DNA from 2 places in the Aeribacillus sp. FSL K6-1121 genome. Region 2 is predicted to be linked to the other one. Evidence: predicted binding sites of a transcription regulator. Region 2 holds the regulator's gene; the other holds the start of a gene.
What was found. The regulator CtsR, encoded in region 2, represses protease genes until heat stress. The targets are predictions, from matches to a motif close to ATGGTCAATAAAGGTCAAACA.
Positions count from the first base shown of each region.

Region 1 (10,001 bases), 710 kb from region 2:
GATTGCAAGACGCATTTACATGCTGATCAAAAAAAAATATGACGTTCCGATCAAGCTGCTTGTACGAAAAAAGATGCGATTAAAAAAGAATAACGTCTATATTGTTAGAATGAATGAACAAGTAAAAGAGATTTTGGAGGATTTGCGAATTTTAGGCAAGGATTTTATGTATAACCATCAAATCTCTTTAGACCTTGTGAAAAAAAAGTGCTGCAAGCGGTCGTATATGCGCGGTGCGTTTTTAGCGGGCGGATCTGTCAACAACCCGGAAACTTCTTCATACCATTTGGAAATCTCGTCGTTATATAAGGAACATAACGATTCGCTATGCAGCTTGATGAATACGTTTTATTTAAATGCAAAAACACTGGAACGGAAAAAAGGATATATTACTTACTTAAAGGAAGCTGAAAAAATTGGGGAATTTTTGACATTGATCGGTGCCCATCAAGCTCTACTGCGTTTTGAAGATGTCCGAATCGTTCGTGATATGAGAAATTCAGTGAACCGCCTTGTCAATTGCGAAACAGCAAATTTAAATAAAACCATTGGAGCTGCTTTACGGCAGGTAGAAAATATAAAATTCATTGATGAAAAGATCGGATTAAGCGCCTTACCTGAAAAGCTGAGGGAAATTGCAGAATTACGGGTTATGTATCAAGATGTGACATTGAAGGAACTAGGTGAAATGGTGTCCAGCGGGAAAATCAGCAAATCGGGAATCAACCACCGATTAAGAAAAATCGATGAAATCGCTGAAAAATTGCGGGCTGGCAAAACGATTTCATTTAAATAAATTTTTAAGAAGAGAGGGATAAATATGGTTGAGAAAAAAGTGGAAGTTCGGTTAAAAACCGGTTTGCAGGCACGACCGGCTGCATTGTTTGTTCAGGAAGCCAACAGGTTTTCTTCTGACATTTTTATCGAAAAAGACGGAAAGAAAGTAAACGCCAAAAGCATCATGGGGTTGATGAGCTTAGCTATTAACAGCGGCTCTGAGATTACCTTGATCGCAGAAGGAAACGATGAGGAAGAAGCATTAGAAGCGCTTATCAACTACATTCAAAACGAAAATTAATGTGAACACACAAAAAAATTGCCGCAAAATTCATCAATGGATGGATATTGCCTCTCTTGTGGGAGAAAGCAGGAAACAACCGCTGTCAGCCACAAGAGGGCTTTATTTTTGCTAAAACTGATATGAAGACGAAATGGCTTCGGGTGCGTTAATAGAAAAGTGTGATAAATCTTTTGTTGGGAGAGAGCTTTGTGAAGGTTCTTAACTGGAACTTTTGGATTCAAAGCATGCGAAAGATCGGGGCGAATCCGAGCAATATATTTGGTGTAAATACTATTTTTTCATAAATCTGCGATCAACATTCAAGAAAAAACAAACGTGCTTTGATATGGTTCGAATGACTTACAGCTGAATGGATAAAGAGAGATTCTAGCCCTTTTATAACATGAAAAAATCGATTATAACACTTGTTTTTGCCAGCAGGTGCCCAGAAAAAACTTCAGCAAAATACGGTTTACACAGGCTCTCCGAAAGCATATTTAATCCTTCATCCGGCTCGATCCGCATTTTGGGCTTAGATTAAAGCAATATCGGCAGTTAACGGCCTTTCGAAAACGTAAAGCTGACGATTCCTGCCAAAAAGTTAAATGAGGAGCTGCTGTCAAGATCATTCTTGACATTTACTCCTCATTCAAATGCGTGAAGGTATGAAGCAGCGGTTTATTTTTATACTGTCTGCTTGATATGTTTAAATTTTTTTGTCTTCCTATTTGAGGCAGCTTTTATTTTGTTAAAACTTTGTCAATCAACCCATATTCTTTTGCACGTTCAGCTGACATGAAATTGTCGCGGTCCGTATCACGTTCAATTACTTCAAGAGGCTGGCCAGTGTTTTCAGATAAAATTCTGTTCAATTTATCTCTTAAAGAGAGAATTCGTCTAGCTGCAATATCAATGTCAGTTGCCTGACCTTGCGCGCCTCCTAACGGTTGATGGATCATTACTTCACTATTCGGAAGGGCAAAACGTTTTCCTTTTGCACCTGCCGCCAATAAGAATGCTCCCATGGAAGCAGCCATTCCTATACACATCGTGGATACATCAGGTTTAATAAATTGCATCGTATCATAAATCGCCATGCCAGCAGTAATTGATCCGCCCGGGCTGTTAATGTAAAGGGAAATATCTTTTTCAGGATCCTCCGCTGCCAAGAAAAGAAGCTGAGCAACAATGGAGTTTGCAACATGATCATCAATTGGCGTACCAAGGATAATAATGCGGTCTTTTAACAATCTTGAATAAATATCGTAAGCACGTTCACCACGGTTTGTCTGTTCAATAACAGTCGGTATTAAATTCATTATGTTTCCTCCCTCGCATCAAAGTTAAAGTCATTTCTATTCCATCATACATAAAAGGTCAATAAAGGTCAAACAAAAAACTTTTATATATAATTATTTATAAGATCAATACATGTACCATCATACCCTCATTTTTCATTTTTCAAACAACGATGAAAAATGAATTTTTCAAATCAATTTTGACACGATGGATAATTAAGCAAAATTTATTCTTGCATATACTGTTCGGTTCGATTATAATATAATTCGTGACATTTGAAAAATGCGCTCGTAGCTCAGTTGGATAGAGCGGTGGTTTCCGGTACCACGTCCGTCGGGGGTTCGAGTCCCTCCGAGCGCGTAAGCTAGAGCGACAAGGGTTTGAGCGATTTAGAAGTCGTTCAACGGACGGGAACTACCGAAAAACGGACAACGTATTTTCGCTAGGTTTCCGTCCCACTGAATCAAAGAGACCGCGTGCCTCCAAAATGAAAAATTTTGGAGGTTTTTATTTATGCGAAAAAGGCTAGAAAGGTAGTTTCAAGACTATCTGATTGTAGATGTAATCTCGATTATATGACGGTTGCAGAAGGATTAAAATACGCTAAGATCATTTACAAAACGGAAGCTATCCAGGACGAACGAGTACCGATTATTGAAGTCCTTGAAAAAATTTTATAGATGTTGTCGGTTTTAGAGATCTTACTACTGACCAAATTAGACGGTACATTAATACGTCATCTGTAACCGTGGATATTCTTTTCGGTGCTATTAAATCGATTTTTAGAAAGCTACATAAATACGGTATTATTTGAAGAAAGTCTCGTCAAAAAAATAAGGATAAACAACGAATCTTTGTGCTTACAGACACGCAAGTAAAGAGGCTATGAAACGTCAAAGATATAGGTATTTACGGGATTTCGTGACTATGGTGCTATTAAACTAATGTTAGAGTGAGAGCAAAGGGCAAACTAAGTTGAATAGTCAGAAATTTCAAGTATTTTTAGATGACGGTATTATTATGTTACTGGGACAAAAACAATAGCCGTAAAAGCCGGATTGTTCCAATGACTAAAGAAGTATGTAAACTACTTGATAGAAGAAATTCGAGGATACTTCGGTAACATTTCATATGTATTCGTTAATCAATATGGTGAAAAGTTAAAAAGAAGGAAACATCAGAAAAATATTCAAACTAAAAGACGAATGTTGCGTAAGTCTTACACTGTTTGAGACATACATTTATCGTAAACTATTTGAAAAAGGTGACGATATTTGTTCGCTACAAATGATTCTTGATCACGCGGATATATCTACTGTGTAAATATACCTAGAAAATACACCAAGCAATAATACGAAAAAATAGTCGAAAAGTCATGGGATATGTTGAAAAATAGCAGATAAATAAATATAATGAAGATGTCGAAATTTTGGAAAGTGAGGTAAATGTTAGTGAAAAAACGAAAATGGGGGTTTTTATTTTCAGTTTTCGCACTTAGCCTCGCGACTTTAGTCGGATGCGGAGGCGAAGAAGGTGCACAAAAAGTAGGAACATCGGAAGGGGCGCAAGAACAGAAAGAAGAAGCTAAACCGGAAATATTCAAAGTTGGCGATGTCGTTAAGTTAGGCGACTTACAATTAACTCTAAAAAGTGCTAAATACGTAGATGATGCCGAATATACGCCAGCAGAAAAAGGTAAAGTATTGGCGATAGAATTTGAAACGGTCAATAACGGAAAAGAGCAGTTATATTTTGGCGCGGAAGAGTTTGCAATCTCGACACAAGACGGAACACAACACGAAGAGTATTTCGGTCATGATGACGGCTTTATGAATGAAAATATTGGCGCAGGTAAGAAAATTACCGGTAAAATTTACTTCGATGTTCCTGAGGATTCAAAATACGAATTAGTCTACACACCATCATTCAGTTGGGACAACGAAAATATAACGTTTGAAATAACTCCTCAATAAGGCGGCGCATTTTGCGCCATCTTTTTTATTTTTGCGGAAGAAAATGTCGCAATTTCGTTTTCAATTTTTGTTAATGGAGGCTATCATTATCAAACAGTTGTATGTTGACAAGCAATCGTTTCCTCTTTTATTACGGCTAAATAGTTGAAAAAGAAAACTTTGGATAGTTAGTGAAATTTCAATGCACGGTTGGCAGAAACAAGGCCATCCGTTCTCCGTTTCTTTAACTGTAAATCTCAGAATCTTCCTCTTTTTACTGTGAAAATATTCCTAGTTGGCGGTATCAAAAAATATGAATTGGCAAGAACTATTTTCATTCATGGCTGAGGGCTGTAAATCCGAAAATTTGCTTGCACAAACTTCTATGCGCCATCTAATCATTAGTCGCATTCGATATGAACTATGCCAAAAAGGGTGAAAAAAGATGTAAAATATTAATATCTTGAAGATTTATAGATCACGAAGGGTGTTGAAGAATGGAACGTATTTCAGTAGTTTCCATTTTAGACGTTATTGGTGAATTGTTTTCTGATGAAGTTTCGATTGCTGTTTCCAATACTAAGGAATATATCTATTACCGGCCGAGCAAACGGATTGATTTGAAAATCAGACCGGGAGACTTGGTGAGAAAAGGAACGATTGCGTATAAAGCTTTGCACACCAAACAAAAGGTTTCTGAGTTTATTAACCGCGATGTGTTTGGCGTTCCTTATCACGGGATGGCTGTACCGTTTTTTTGGGAAGGAAAGCTTGAGGGATGCGTCACTGCGATTTTTCCTGCTTTGACGGATGGAAAATCTGTTGTGACCGTCAAAACTGATGATGGATGGGTTCCTATTCCTTTTTCGAAAGTTGCGTATTTAGAAGCAAAAGATAAAAAGACCTATGTGTACACTGAAGGATGCTCAGGAACGCATAAATACTCTCTCCAGGAATTTGAATACTTGCTTCCAAAGGACTATTTTATTCGCTGTCATCGGGCTTTTATTGTGAATGTCAACCATATTAAGGAGATCTACCCTGATGCGCATTCAACTTTTTTGCTGTTGATGAATAACGGTGATAAAATTCCTGTCAGTCAGTCCTACTCCAGTTATTTTCGAAAATTGCTTGGATTTTAAAAAATCGTTCTGTTTTAGTATGGAAATTGAGTTGTTTATCTGAATTTTCGGTCACTTATCCCCAAAACCTTGCCCCATTAACTTTTATCGGTAAAATAAATTTTAAATTCATTAAAGGGGAGATGATGGGGAAATGGACCATAAATTGGAAAGGATTGAAGATTTGCGTTTGCGCGATCGAATAGTCACAGCTGATGAAGCCGCATCATGGATCAAAGACGGGATGACTTTAGGGTTAAGCGGATTTACACGCGCGGGTGATGCGAAAGCGGTTCCATATGCGTTGGTAAAACGTGCAGAGCGAGAATCGTTTAAAGTAAATGTGTATACAGGAGCCTCTTTAGGTTCTGATATCGATAAAATGTTCACTGAAGCTGGCATTTTAGGCAAGAGGCTTCCTTTTCAGGCAGATCCTACGATGAGAAAAGGAATCAATCGGGGAGAATTTTTATTTGTCGATCAGCATTTGTCCCATACTGCTGAATTAGTGCGCTCAAATGTTATGGGTCCAATCGATTTTGCAATTTTGGAAGCGGTTTCTATTACAAGAGATGGAATGGTTATTCCGACAACCTCCATTGGAAACTCGTTGACATTTGCCCAGCACGCAAAATCGATCATTATAGAGATTAATATGGCACAGCCTGCAGATTTAGTAGGAATGCATGATTTGTATGAACCTGAGAAACAAGGGGAAAGAAAACCGATTCCGCTGACAAAATCGAATGATCGAATCGGTACGATCGGAATACCGATTGATATCGAGAAGGTAAAAGGAATTGTATTTACCAATCAGCTGGATTCACCGTCGACAATTGTGCCTCCGGATGAAGAAACAGTCATTATGGCGCAGCATTTGATAGAGTTTTTGCGTAAAGAAATTAAAGCCGGCCGGTTAACGGAACGTTTGGCCCCGCTGCAGTCAGGCATCGGTTCCGTCGCCAATGCAGTTCTTCATGGCTTGCTGGATTCAGAATTTGAGGATTTAGAGGTGTATTCTGAAGTATTGCAGGATGCAGTCTTTGATTTGATAGATGCTGGCAAAGTCCGTTTTGCCTCTTGTTGTTCGATTACCCTTTCAGAGCCGAAAATGAAGGAGGTTTTCTCGAATTTTAAGAAATACCGCGACCGTTTAGTGCTGAGACCGCAGGAAATTTCCAACCATCCTGAAATTATTCGTCGGCTCGGTTTGATTTCCATTAACACAGCATTGGAAGTGGACATCTACGGCAATGTCAATTCAACCCACGTACTTGGAACGAAAATGATGAACGGCATTGGCGGATCAGGTGATTTTGCAAGAAATGCCCGCCTGGCGATTTTTGTGACAAAATCAATAGCGAAAGACGGAAACATATCAAGCATTGTTCCTTTTGTCTCCCATGTTGACCATACGGAGCATGACGTCGATGTCATCGTCACCGAACAAGGGTATGCGGATCTCCGGGGCTTGGCGCCAAGAGAGCGTGTGGAACTGATTATCGAACGCTGCGCCCATCCGATGTATCGCGACCAGCTTCGTGAATATTATCAGGAAGCTCTTGCAAGAGGAGGGCATACACCACATGTTTTAGAAAAAGCTCTTTCATGGCATATAAATTTTGCTAAAAACGGAACGATGCGTGAAGAGATTGCACATAGCGTTTAATCGGATGACAATTTATTCGTGCATTTTCTAGACATGCGAAGAGATCGGCACAGCTAGATCAAAGAAGGAATTTATCCCTAGAAATCAATTTTGTGGATATCACACAACAAATGTTTTCACCCCCTTAGTGTTAAAAGCACTAAACGAATGGACTTATTAATTGATACTGTACTGAAAAATTTAATAAAAAATAAATTCGAGTTGAAGGCAGAAAACGATTGTTTTTGCGAAAATCATCATACAGAACGGATAGTGAGCGCTTTGATCAACTGTTTTCTGAGAATAAGGACGGATTTGCAAGGGTTATTGATTACAGCGTCAACTGGTATCTAATGTTAATTGATCATTTTTCTGACGCAAATTGCTGTATCAGCCGATAAACTCGATACTGAAGTCGATATTCCGGAAGTCGTCAATCTCGTGTTTTTTCAAGAAAGGACGTTCGACATCAAAGTTTTGGCAAATAACTGGGTTCAGAACACGCTTATATAAAGACTTACTAGATTGGAGAAGTTAATACGCATTCACCTTTTTGGCAATTTTGAGTTTTTCCGCGAAAATCCAAAAGGAATGGAAGGAAATAGTTTAACGGAACGGTTGTTTAACATCGAAGTCGAAATCATTAAAGAACTTTAGCATTTGCAGTACCAAGAAGAAAAGTATATGGGTTAAAAACGGAGTTATGGAATAAAAGTTGAAAGAACCGTTTAAACGTGCAGGAAGCATTATAGACTTGTTTAAAGACAACATGGATGATCGTGAGGAAAATGATCTGTATTCGATAATTTAACACAAAATTGTGAAGATATTGTCGGTGCTTAATGGAATACATCAATTATTTCTTTTACTTCATTACAAAAGAGGCATCTTAGATGTTGAACAAGATCTTAGATGCCTCTCTAATGTGGAATTTTGGAGATTTGCCGGTCAATCTTCTAGATAAAATTGAGATGGAATAAGGGGAAAGTTATTTTTGCAGTATTCAACATAAACATCTGAAAAAAATTTCCCCATCTGGATTATAAAAGCGAAAACCTGGATCCGATTATATCTTCAAAGAGTGAATAAGATGCATCACTTGCTTCGTCTGGTTGTACAATAGCTGTTTTGCCTGATCCATACATTCCTCAATCGTCAATGGTTTAGTAATAATCGAAAAGCATCCGTGAAATTTGCTGCGGAGCACATCCAAATTGCCTGCAAGCGAGCCGGATATTAATATCGTTGGAACTCCGTATATTTGAGCGAGATCAGCGATATAGCCGGGCGCTTTTCCGTATAATGTTTGTTCATCGCTTTGTCCTTCTCCTGTAATGACAAGATCCGCCTGCTCTATTGCTTCCTTCAAGTTCGAAGCTTCTGCTACAAGCTCAGCACCGGATATAAGCTTTGCGCCTAGTACAAGGAATGCAAATCCCAGGCCTCCTGCTGCCCCTGAACCTTTCACGTTATTGAAGACTTTTCCTTTCTGCTTCTCAATAAGAGCAGCAAATCGGGCCAATGCTTCGTCGTAAATCGGTATTTGTTTGCTGCTGGCACCTTTTTGCGGTCCGTAAACTGCGCTGGCACCTTTTTCACCACATAACGGATTGTCCACATCACAAGCAACCTTTATTGTAATATGTTCCAATCTCGGATCCAAACGGTCGAAACTTACTTGATTGACCTCCAATAAATCTTTTCCGAAAATCCCCGCTTCTTTTCCTTCTTTATCCCAAGCTTTCATGCCAAGCGCCTGTAAAAAGCCAAGGCCCCCATCATTTGTAGCACTGCCGCCAAGCCCGATAATAAACGATTTACAGCCTTTATCCAATGCATCTTTCATCACTTCGCCAAGTCCGAAAGTAGTGGTCACATCCGGGTTTCGTTGTGAAGGAGGCACTTGGACAAGCCCAGCGATATTGGCAACTTCAATAGCAGCCGTATTATTTTCGAGGATGGCATAATATGTTTTTATTTTTTTGCCCAAGGGGCCTGTACAGGTTACCTCAATGCGATCCCCGGCTGAAGAGACTAACAATGCATCGACTGTTCCTTCTCCGCCGTCAGCCATTGGCTTTGTTCTTACTGTATCACCATAATGAAGGTCAAGTATTGCTTGTTTCATAATATTTGCTGCTTGAGAAGAGGTCAGACTCCCTTTAAAAGAATCAGGTGCTACGACAATATTCATTTTAGCTGCCTCCTTTGTTTGCCTGATATCCTTCCGAATTTTTAAAAACGATGGAATAAACGAGATAGATGGAATTAATTACACTCAGCATATTGATTTCTTCCAAAATAGGTGATTTAAAGGATTCTAGTTTGCAGCTGCTCACTTTGATGATTTGTTTCGCATTCTGTGCTAAATAGCCTTTTTCATTGCCTGTAATCGCAACGATAGGAATGCCTCTCTTCTTTAATACCTTTACTAGCTGAACGATAAATCTTGTTTCTCCGGAAAAAGAAATGACAACGGCTAAATCTCTGGGCGTAAGTGATTCTGCTTCGGAAATTTGATTTTCATGGTTGCTGTACGCAGTAGCATATTTGCCCAGACGAATAAATTTGAATTGTGCATTTCTTGCAATGAGATGCGAAAATGTTACCCCAAAAAAAGCAACTTTTTTTGAGTGATGAATTTCGTGAACAACTTGAATGATTTCCTTTGAGCGGAGAAATTGCTCTGTTTGCTTCAGAGAAGCAAGTAATTCGTCATAATATTCGTTTATTTGTTTTAGATTAAATTTCGTTTTTAGGTTTTGATAGTCTACTTCGGTATCATTAAATTCAATAAATGATCTGGCATATTCTTTAAGCTCTTTAAACGTAATATTTTCAAAGCGCTGACAAAATCGGGTGATCGTTGCAGGTGATGTATGGCACGCTTCAGCTAATTCATAAATGGACATTTTCGGGAT
Region 1 is NZ_JBBOPS010000001.1:2,398,448-2,408,448, reverse strand. It holds gene whiA (DNA-binding protein WhiA) at 1-796, shown strand, start outside; gene NSQ61_RS11795 (HPr family phosphocarrier protein) at 821-1,078, shown strand; gene clpP (ATP-dependent Clp endopeptidase proteolytic subunit ClpP) at 1,801-2,379, opposite strand; tRNA gene NSQ61_RS11785 (tRNA-Arg) at 2,644-2,719, shown strand; gene NSQ61_RS11780 (DUF4352 domain-containing protein) at 3,811-4,332, shown strand; gene NSQ61_RS11775 (LytTR family DNA-binding domain-containing protein) at 4,809-5,453, shown strand; gene NSQ61_RS11770 (acetyl-CoA hydrolase/transferase family protein) at 5,587-7,101, shown strand; partial or broken gene NSQ61_RS11765 (DEAD/DEAH box helicase family protein) at 7,252-7,734, shown strand; gene NSQ61_RS11760 (glycerate kinase) at 8,147-9,274, opposite strand; gene NSQ61_RS11755 (MurR/RpiR family transcriptional regulator) at 9,276-10,001, opposite strand, start outside.
Region 1: a site for CtsR is predicted at 2,434-2,454, ahead of clpP (ATP-dependent Clp endopeptidase proteolytic subunit ClpP). Genes of this name have one in related genera too.

Region 2 (10,001 bases):
TCCGACTGTAGAACCATCAGGAATTGTAAAGGCAGCGTTTGCGATATGGGGAGTTCCGAAACTAATGGTCGCAGCTGATATAGCGATTATGAAAGAAAAAAACAAAGCCATTAACCTTTTCATCCTGCTCATAAAGAACCTGCCTTTCTATGTATCATTTGTCTGATCAAGTTTAGAAGACTGAAACCGGCAAATAAATATATATTACTAAGGTTGACTTTTCATTTCAATGCCAATATTCGGGATCTTTTAGAAGCGCGGTTGATTGCGCAAGGCTCCAGTTCCTTAGAGCTTGTTTCTTCATCGTATGAGTAAAAGAAGAAGTACAATTGATTTGTCTAATTCAGCCTGTAAAAATATAAAATTTTACAAAATAGGTAAAAAATACAGCTTTATTTAGTTAAAAAGACCTATTTTGGAGCAAAATGAAAGCAACGAAGTTGAAATATTTTGTATAATAATAGCAAAATTACAGCAATTCATCCACAATAAAATGTAAAAATTTGAATAAATAGTAAAAATATTGTTTTCTTTTAGTCTAAAAGCCTTTATTTTGAAGTAAAATAAAAGTAATAAATAATGTATTTTTGTATAATCATAGCAAATTTTGGAGAGAAAAATTTTTACGGATTTAGTAAAAATGTTCCATATACTTACATTCTATTATTATGATTCGTTTAAGACAATGGTTTTTTAGTCAAAAAGTCCAATTTCAGAGGATATAGTTCCAATTCACTACAGCCATTGCGACTATTACTTAATATTTAAAAAAATGGGTGAATATTCTATGAAAATGAAGATTGTGAAGAAAATGGACGGGTTTACACTTGTGGAGATACTAATTTCTCTCGTCATTCTTTCCATCATTATTTTGGCATTTCTTAATCTTTTTGTTTTTACAAATAAAACAACTGTAGTAAACAATGATCAATTAGTGGCAATTCATCTGGCGAAATCAACAATGGAAAGAATTAAGATGAATCCTTTTTCTTATATTGATGAACCAGATAATGATCGCTTTAATCAGCCGCAAGTTTATACTTCTGACAGCTGCTCGAACCGTCCAGATCCCGATGAATGTGAACTTTTGTTTTCTCCACTTATAAATAATAAAACGTATGCAGTTCAAGTAACGGTCAGTCAAACTGCTAATGAAAAAGCGATTCGATTAATGAATGTACTTGTTGAAGTGAATTTACAAAATTCAAAAACACCCATTACTTCAAAGATTGAAGGGTATGTGAGCTATGAGTAAAAAAATCATATCTTCTAGTAAAGGAATTACGTTAGTAGAAGTTCTTTCAGTGGTTTTATTGGGTTCTGTTATCGGACTGATCGCTTACTCTGTTCTTTTTAGCGGATTAAAAACATATGACCGTGCTATGGAAGAAGCAGCATTGCGCGATGAAGCAGATTATATACTCGCCCATTTAATTGATGAGCTGTTTGTGTTAAAGGTTAGTGAGATTAAGGAGCGGAAATTGCCGGATCCAAGCGGGAATTACTTTTTGATCAAAAATGACGGCAGCAAAATTGGTTTTGATCATGAACATTCACGTGTAGTGATTAATAACAAAGAATTGTCGTTAACAAACGGAAATATCGTGCTTTCTCGCGAATCAAAATTGATAGAAACTGAACGAGAAGATGTGTTTGAAATTTTGTTAGTTTTACAATCTGCTAAAACACAGCAAACAATGAAACTGAAAAGTATTGTGAGCATTATTAATGATCGAAAAGGAGTGCAAAATAATGAAAATCTTAATGAATGAGAAAGGATACTCCTTGATCTTAACCATGTTGATCTTTTTACTATTTACAGTCTTGTCTGTTTCCGTTTTGACAGTTGCTTTATCTGGAGTGAAAAGAAATCAAACAAGCGAGGATTATGTTCAAGCTCGTGAATTAGCCAATAAAGGAATTGAACATATTACGAATCAGATTCAAAGCGATTTGAAAAATGAACTAGGAGAAGAAGGAATCACCCGCAGCGAGTTTATAACGAAATTAAATACGATTTTAAATCGCTATAAAGACGTGATAAATAGTGTTCACAATACTGGCGCAACTGGTGAATATCGAGTATATATACGAAATATAGAAAATGTAATAGAAAATGGTGAAGAAAACCCGCTAAAGAAGAAGATAACCTTTTTAAGCAGAGGATTTGTTGATGGCAAGGAAAAAACGGTTATTTCAGAAGTTGAAATTGGTGCACAATCTGTTTTGGAGACATTACATTATGCGCTCGGTGCCAACAAATTATGTAAAACTCCAAATGCCTGTATACCTGGTGAAGGAAATATGTTTTTGCACGGCGGAGTTTCGATCACAGGGGATATGAAGGTAGACGGGAATTTAATCATAACAAACCGAGGATATGCATATTTAAGTGGTGAGAAATGGATTGCGTCCGTTTACCCGAGCATTTTACCAACACAAGGAAAAGCAAACGCAAACTTACTACTTGGTGGAAATATTTTTACCTTTAATCATACCCCTCCATATGAACAACATATTACAACTTCTAATTTTGGAAGTTCTTATACAAAGCTAACAGATCGTATTGATGATGCTTTTTACAATCGGCAAGCCCCGGTTATTGTAAAAAGGCAGCCGATCCGTGATGACATTCAAATTCCTGCACAAAAATCGGTTTTTTATTATAAACATAATTCTCCCGGTGTAACGATCATAAAAGCTAATAATAGAATAATCTCAAACCAAAATCGCCCTAATGACAAAGTTTATGCGAGTCATGATGAATGTATTTTATGGTGTAATCAGAAATACGATGGAAATTACACATTTACTGGGAATAATCTTTTTAAAAGCTTTGCCACTGCAGGTTCATTAACAATTCGCAATTCAAATAATCAATTCAGACAGACCACCTTTAAGGAGGGGGCCTATATAGAGAAAGATTTAACAATTGGCAACGGGTCTGATTCGTACAACCCAAATAATTATGACAAAATTCGGGTGGACGGCCCCATATTTGTGAACGGTGATCTGACGATTAGAGGGGCTGATGCGGAATTTAATTCTATTATGTATGTAATGGGGGATGTGACGATTGAATATTCGCGCATCAATGGATTAGGCCAAAACGGTTCGTTAATTATTTTTGCAAATGGAAATATAAACATTAGAAATAATAGCGTTAACCAGGATGAACCTAGTAATATTAAAGGGTTTTTCTATTCAGAACAAGCATTAGAAATGTTTGGAGTTGGTTCAAATATTCGTATAGAAGGAGGAATATCAGCGAGGCGCATTGTTTTAAATGCGATAAGGGGACGGGCCAGCAATCAAAATTTTAGTGGGGCGCAAAAAATTACGAATAACGATTATTTTGAAGGTGCACAAAACCAAATAGGCAAGCCTTCTAGGCTGCAAATTATTTATGATCCGGAAATTATCAATACGTATGCAGATATAAAGTCTAGAGAGCCCGTTATTAAAAACTTAGATCCGCCTAAAATTATTAATCGTGACATAGAATAAATACCTTTCATCTTATTTTATTGCCGATATGACCGCCGCCTCTCGTGTATAGCGAAGGCGGTGGAGGAATCGGCCTCTTTTTTAGCTTTTTGTGATGTTTTTCCGTTGCAATACTTTCCGTTATGATCATAAAATGAAAAATTAAGAAATGACAGTCTAAAAGCCAATTTTTCGAGAAAATTGTCGAAAGCCGAAATGGATATTTTTGCTGTTACAAAAACATCTTTAATTGATTTGAATGATGCAAACCGTTTTAATTAATCTGAGAAAAGCGATTGAGGCGAGATTTGCTTATCCATGTAAAAAAGTATGGACGAAACGATTATTCGCTGCAATGCGGTTTGAGAAGCTCAAGCCTCTTTTATCCTCTTGTAAATGGAAATATATAACAAACAAAACAGCTTAAAACAGAACGAACAAAAACGACAAATTTACGAACAACTAAGAGCTCGCTTCTTCTGAAGATCCTCCGCATCTATTGCAATCAAGCTCGCTTTCTTTAAAACCTTCAATCGGAGTATAATTAATTGATCGTTACTTCAGAAACATAAACTGTTCCATTCTTGAAGCATATGAGCAGTGAAAGCTTCGTTTGATTTTAAAGCCAGCTCTAAAAGTGCTTTTTTGTTTCATATCATTCTTAGTCTCATACTCAAGAACAATTGAATATTGAGCACTGTTCATCGCATATAATGGGAAAGTATAATACTGTATCATTTCAAAATTCATATATGGCCAAAACAGAAAAAGTCATTTGGATGGTAAGGAGGAATGATAATGCCTGAGGAATGGCAAATTATGTTGATTCGCATTGTTTTAGCAGTCATTTTAAGTGGATTTATTGGCCTTGAACGAGAATTTAAACGGCATCCAGCAGGCTTTCGCACGCATTTGTTAGTTGGTGTCGGCTCCTGCATGATGATGCTGCTGTCTCTTTATGGCTTTGAAGAATATATGGATCGTTATGAAAATATTCGTTTTGACCCAGCAAGAATTCCTTCTTATGTCATTAGCGGCATTGGTTTTTTAGGTGCTGGAACGATATTAGTGAGAGGGGTTACGGTAAGAGGATTAACGACGGCAGCCTCGATTTGGGTTGTTGCAGGACTTGGCCTTGTTGTTGGGGCAGGAATGTATCCGTTGGCGATTTTTTCTACCTTGATTGTATTGTTGAGTTTGATCTTTCTCAATAAGGTGGAGGCTTTTTTTGCTGAGAAGTCAAGCAAAAAATGGATACAAGTTAATCTTCCAGAAGATGATTTGGTGGAATTTACTCGGAAACTTGAACAATTAAATATTTCTGTTTATAAAATTCATTTTACATTGTCAAAGCCAAAAGAAACTAAACATGCGAAGCGTTCATATTTACTTGAAATTGGCCTTCCAAAAGATGAAATGCCTGAAATCATAAACGAATTATTGAAATTTCAAGAAGTTAAAAAAGTTTTTTAAAGAGCGGGTTTTTTCCATATTGTAAATGGCAATATTATTAGTGAGCTTTTTTGTTGAAATGACACAAAAAAAAATTTATATTATAATTAAGGTCAAATATAGTCAAAGTCAAGTGACTAGTTGTTATCGTTTAGGAAATAAGCATTACGTAAACATCTTGCCTCCTATCCCTCAAGGATATTGCACATTTCTTGAGCGTTTTGCAATTCCAATCAAAAAGTTGAAGGAGGTGTTTTTCGAGGTGCGGAATATATCTGATATTATCGAGCAATATTTAAAGCATGTATTAGATTCAAGCGGAAAAGAAATTGTTGAAATTAAAAGAAGTGAAATTGCGGATAAATTTCAATGTGTTCCATCGCAAATCAATTACGTGATCAACACTCGTTTTACAATTGAACGGGGTTACATTGTCGAAAGCAAAAGGGGTGGAGGCGGTTATATCCGAATTATGAAAATTCGAATCAATGACCGTATCCAGCTGATCAATCAAATTTTAAATGCCATTGGTAAAAGGCTGTCACAATCGTCGGCGGAGGATATTATTTTGAGATTGGCTGATGAAGAGGTTATTTCAGAAAGAGAAGCGAAAATTATGTTGAGCGTAATTGATCGGTCTGTTTTATATATTGATTTGCCTGATCGAGACGAATTGAGGGCAAGGATGATGAAGGCGATGCTCACCTCGTTAAAATACAAGTGAGGATGTGATGGACGATGATTTGTCAAGAATGTCATGAAAGGCCCGCTACTTTCCACTTTACAAAAATCATAAACGGCGAAAAAACTGAAGTGCATATATGTGAAAAATGTGCACAGGAAAAAAGTGATGTATTCATATTCAATATGAATCCAGGCTTTTCTATAAACAACTTATTGTCCGGATTATTAAATATGGACAGCGCCATTAGCAGCCAAGGGCAAAATGTTTTCAAGAAAAATCAGGTCATTCAATGTGAGAAATGTAATATGACGTTTGATCAATTTACGAAAATTGGTAAATTCGGGTGCTCCCATTGTTACAAAACGTTTTATCACCAAATTACCCCGATTTTAAAACGTGTTCATGGCGGGAATACAACTCACGGCGGTAAAGTACCGAAACGGACCGGTGGAAGTATTCATTTGAAAAAGCGCCTGAAAATGCTTAAACAGGAACTGCAAGAATTAATTGCGAAAGAGGAATTCGAAAGAGCAGCTCAAGTTCGGGATGAAATTCGGTCCATTGAAGCGAAGATAAATGGACGGAACGAAAGGGGAGTATGACATGTCCTTTCAAAAATTTATTCGTTCAGCCATGAGCCCTTGGATGAATCAAGAAGGACCTGATTCCGATATTGTGCTGAGCAGCCGAGTCAGATTGGCGCGAAATATAGAAAATATCAGCTTCCCTACCATTATGTCGAATGAAGAAGCCTTGGCTATTTTAAATACGCTTGAAGAATCATTTTCACAAAGAGTGTTTGACGGTTTAGGGACATTCGTGCTGCTGAAAATGAATGAACTTCAGCCTATTCAAAAACGCGTACTTGTAGAGAAGCATTTGATTAGTCCTTATTTAATGGAAGAATCAGCACTTGGAGGGTGCCTTTTATCTGAAAACGAAGAAGTGAGCATCATGATAAACGAGGAGGATCATATTAGAATTCAATGTTTGTTCCCGGGCCTTCAGCTAAAAGAAGCGTTGAAAATGGCAATGAATCTTGACGATTGGATTGAGGAAAAAGTAGATTATGCATTTGATGAACATAGGGGCTACTTAACTAGCTGTCCAACAAATGTCGGTACCGGCTTGCGGGCTTCCGTGATGATGCACCTTCCAGGACTTGTCTTAACACAGCAGATTAACCAAATTATACCTGCTATCAATCAATTAGGATTGGTTGTGAGAGGTCGGTACGGAGAAGGAAGTGAAGCGATAGGTAATATATTCCAAATTTCGAACCAAATTACGCTAGGCAAATCAGAAGATGATATTGTCGATGATTTAATAGGTGTTGTCGGGCAATTAATTGCTCAAGAACGGGCTGCAAGAGATGCTTTATATAAAACGAATCCGCATCATCTAGAAGACCGTGTATATCGTTCCTACGGCACTCTCAAATACAGCAGGATTATTCCATCGAAAGAAGCAATTCAATGTTTATCAGATGTGCGCTTAGGAATTGACCTGGGAATTATTCAAAATGTTCCACGCAGTGTTTTAAATGAGCTTATGATTTTAATTCAGCCCGGATTTCTGCAACAATATTCAGGAGGAGTTCTACGGCCGAATGAACGGGATATTCGCAGGGCAACATTAATTCGTGAAAGGCTTCAATTAGAAAGGAAGCAAAGGGAGGATGATGAACAATGATGTTTGGGAGATTTACGGAACGGGCGCAAAAAGTGCTTGCTTTAGCGCAGGAAGAAGCTGTACGCCTCGGACATAACAATATCGGCACAGAGCACATATTGCTTGGGCTCGTGCGCGAAGGAGAAGGAATTGCCGCTAAAGCGCTTCACGCTCTAGGATTAAGTCCAGAAAAAATCCAAAATGAAGTGGAAAGCCTGATAGGACGGGGACAAGAAATTTCGCAAACGATCCATTACACACCGAGAGCAAAGAAAGTCATTGAACTGTCAATGGATGAAGCAAGAAAATTAGGACATTCTTATGTCGGAACAGAACATATCCTATTGGGATTAATTCGAGAAGGCGAGGGAGTTGCTGCGCGTGTTTTAAACAATCTCGGAGTAAGCTTGAACAAAGCGCGTCAGCAAGTTTTACAGTTGTTAGGCAGCAACGAAGTATCCTCAAGCCACCAAGGAAGTTCGATGACAAACGCAAATACTCCGACGCTTGATAGTCTTGCGCGGGACTTAACGGCTGTTGCACGGGAGGGCGGACTTGATCCAGTCATCGGCCGAAGCAAAGAAATTCAGCGTGTCATCGAGGTTTTGAGCCGAAGAACAAAAAATAATCCTGTTTTAATAGGTGAACCTGGTGTTGGGAAAACTGCCATAGCAGAGGGACTTGCTCAGCAAATTGTGAATAATGAGGTTCCTGAAATTTTGAGAGATAAGCGCGTTATGACCCTTGATATGGGAACAGTTGTAGCTGGCACAAAATATAGAGGGGAATTTGAGGACCGCCTTAAAAAGGTAATGGATGAAATTCGCCAAGCAGGAAACATCATTTTATTTATTGACGAGCTTCATACACTGATCGGCGCAGGCGGGGCGGAAGGTGCAATTGATGCTTCCAACATTTTAAAACCTGCTTTGGCTCGGGGAGAATTGCAATGTATTGGGGCAACAACTTTGGATGAGTACCGTAAATATATTGAAAAGGATGCTGCACTTGAACGGCGCTTCCAGCCAATCCAAGTCGACGAACCGTCCATTGAAGAGAGCATTCAAATTTTAAGAGGCTTAAGAGACCGATATGAAGCACACCACCGGGTATCCATTTCCGATGAGGCGATTGAAGCTGCTGTTAAACTTTCAGATCGGTATATTTCCGATCGGTTCCTGCCTGATAAAGCGATTGACTTGATTGATGAAGCAGGCTCCAAAGTCCGTCTTCGTTCATTTGCAACACCTCCGAATTTAAAGGAATTGGAGCAAAAATTAGAAGAAGTGCGAAAAGAAAAAGAAGCTGCAGTCCAAAGCCAAGAATTTGAAAAAGCAGCTTCATTAAGAGATACAGAACAGCGGCTCAGAGAGGAATTAGAGGAAACGAAAAAATCATGGAAGGAAAAACAAGGTCAAGAAAATTCTGAAGTGACCGTAGAGGATATTGCAATGGTTGTTTCAAGCTGGACGGGAATTCCGGTTGTTAAACTTGCACAAACAGAATCAGAGCGGCTTTTGAATCTCGAAGAAATTTTACACTCGCGCGTTATTGGTCAAGAAGAAGCTGTCACTGCAGTCGCAAAAGCTGTCAGACGGGCACGTGCAGGCTTAAAAGATCCGAAGCGTCCGATCGGTTCATTTATCTTCTTAGGACCGACAGGTGTAGGGAAAACGGAATTAGCCCGTGCATTAGCTGAAGCAATGTTTGGTGACGAAGATGCTATGATTCGAATCGATATGTCAGAATATATGGAGAAGCATTCTACGTCAAGGCTCGTTGGTTCGCCTCCTGGATATGTAGGCTATGAAGAGGGAGGACAATTGACGGAAAAAGTGCGCCGCAAGCCATACTCAGTCGTATTATTGGATGAAATTGAAAAAGCTCATCCAGATGTGTTTAACATTTTGCTGCAGGTGCTTGAAGACGGAAGACTCACAGACTCAAAAGGGCGCACCGTTGATTTTCGAAATACGATTTTAATTATGACTTCAAATGTAGGGGCAAGCGAATTAAAACGGAATAAATATGTCGGCTTTAATGTTCAAGACGAAAATGAAAATTATAAAGATATGAAAAACAAAGTGATGGATGAACTGAAAAAAGCATTTCGTCCTGAATTTTTGAACCGGATTGACGAAATTATTGTGTTCCACTCTTTAGAGAAAAAACATTTGAAAGAAATTGTTTCGCTGATGGCGGATCAGCTGACAAAACGATTAAAAGAACAGGATATAGAACTCGAATTAACGGATCGTGCAAAAGAAAAGCTGGCTGAAGAGGGCTTTGACTTAGAATATGGAGCGCGTCCGTTGCGGAGAGCGATTCAAAAATATGTCGAAGATCGCTTATCAGAGGAATTATTGAAAGGCACGATCTCGCAAGGTCAAAAAGTTGTATTGGACGTGCAAAATAATGAATTTGTCGTAAAAACTGCAGAAAAGGTTCAATAATCCAATGGGCATACTGCTTCACGTATGCCCCTCTCTTTCATTATATTGTCGTTTATCGATTGAACAAAGTGGGGAATAACCGAATGTCAAAGATCAAATCAAAATTTATTTGTCAATCGTGCGGATATGAATCGCCGAAATGGATGGGAAAATGTCCAGGGTGCGGCGAATGGAATTCAATGGTTGAAGAAGTTATCAAGCCAAAGGGAAAACACCGCATTGCTTTTAGTCATTCCGAATCATCCACTGTCAGC
Region 2 is NZ_JBBOPS010000001.1:3,110,944-3,120,944, reverse strand. It holds gene NSQ61_RS15250 (G5 domain-containing protein) at 1-111, opposite strand, end outside; gene NSQ61_RS15245 (type IV pilus modification PilV family protein) at 788-1,255, shown strand; gene NSQ61_RS15240 (hypothetical protein) at 1,248-1,772, shown strand; gene NSQ61_RS15235 (hypothetical protein) at 1,753-3,507, shown strand; gene NSQ61_RS15230 (MgtC/SapB family protein) at 4,285-4,959, shown strand; gene NSQ61_RS15225 (CtsR family transcriptional regulator) at 5,201-5,662, shown strand; gene NSQ61_RS15220 (UvrB/UvrC motif-containing protein) at 5,677-6,225, shown strand; gene NSQ61_RS15215 (protein arginine kinase) at 6,227-7,315, shown strand; gene clpC (ATP-dependent protease ATP-binding subunit ClpC) at 7,312-9,747, shown strand; gene radA (DNA repair protein RadA) at 9,831-10,001, shown strand, end outside.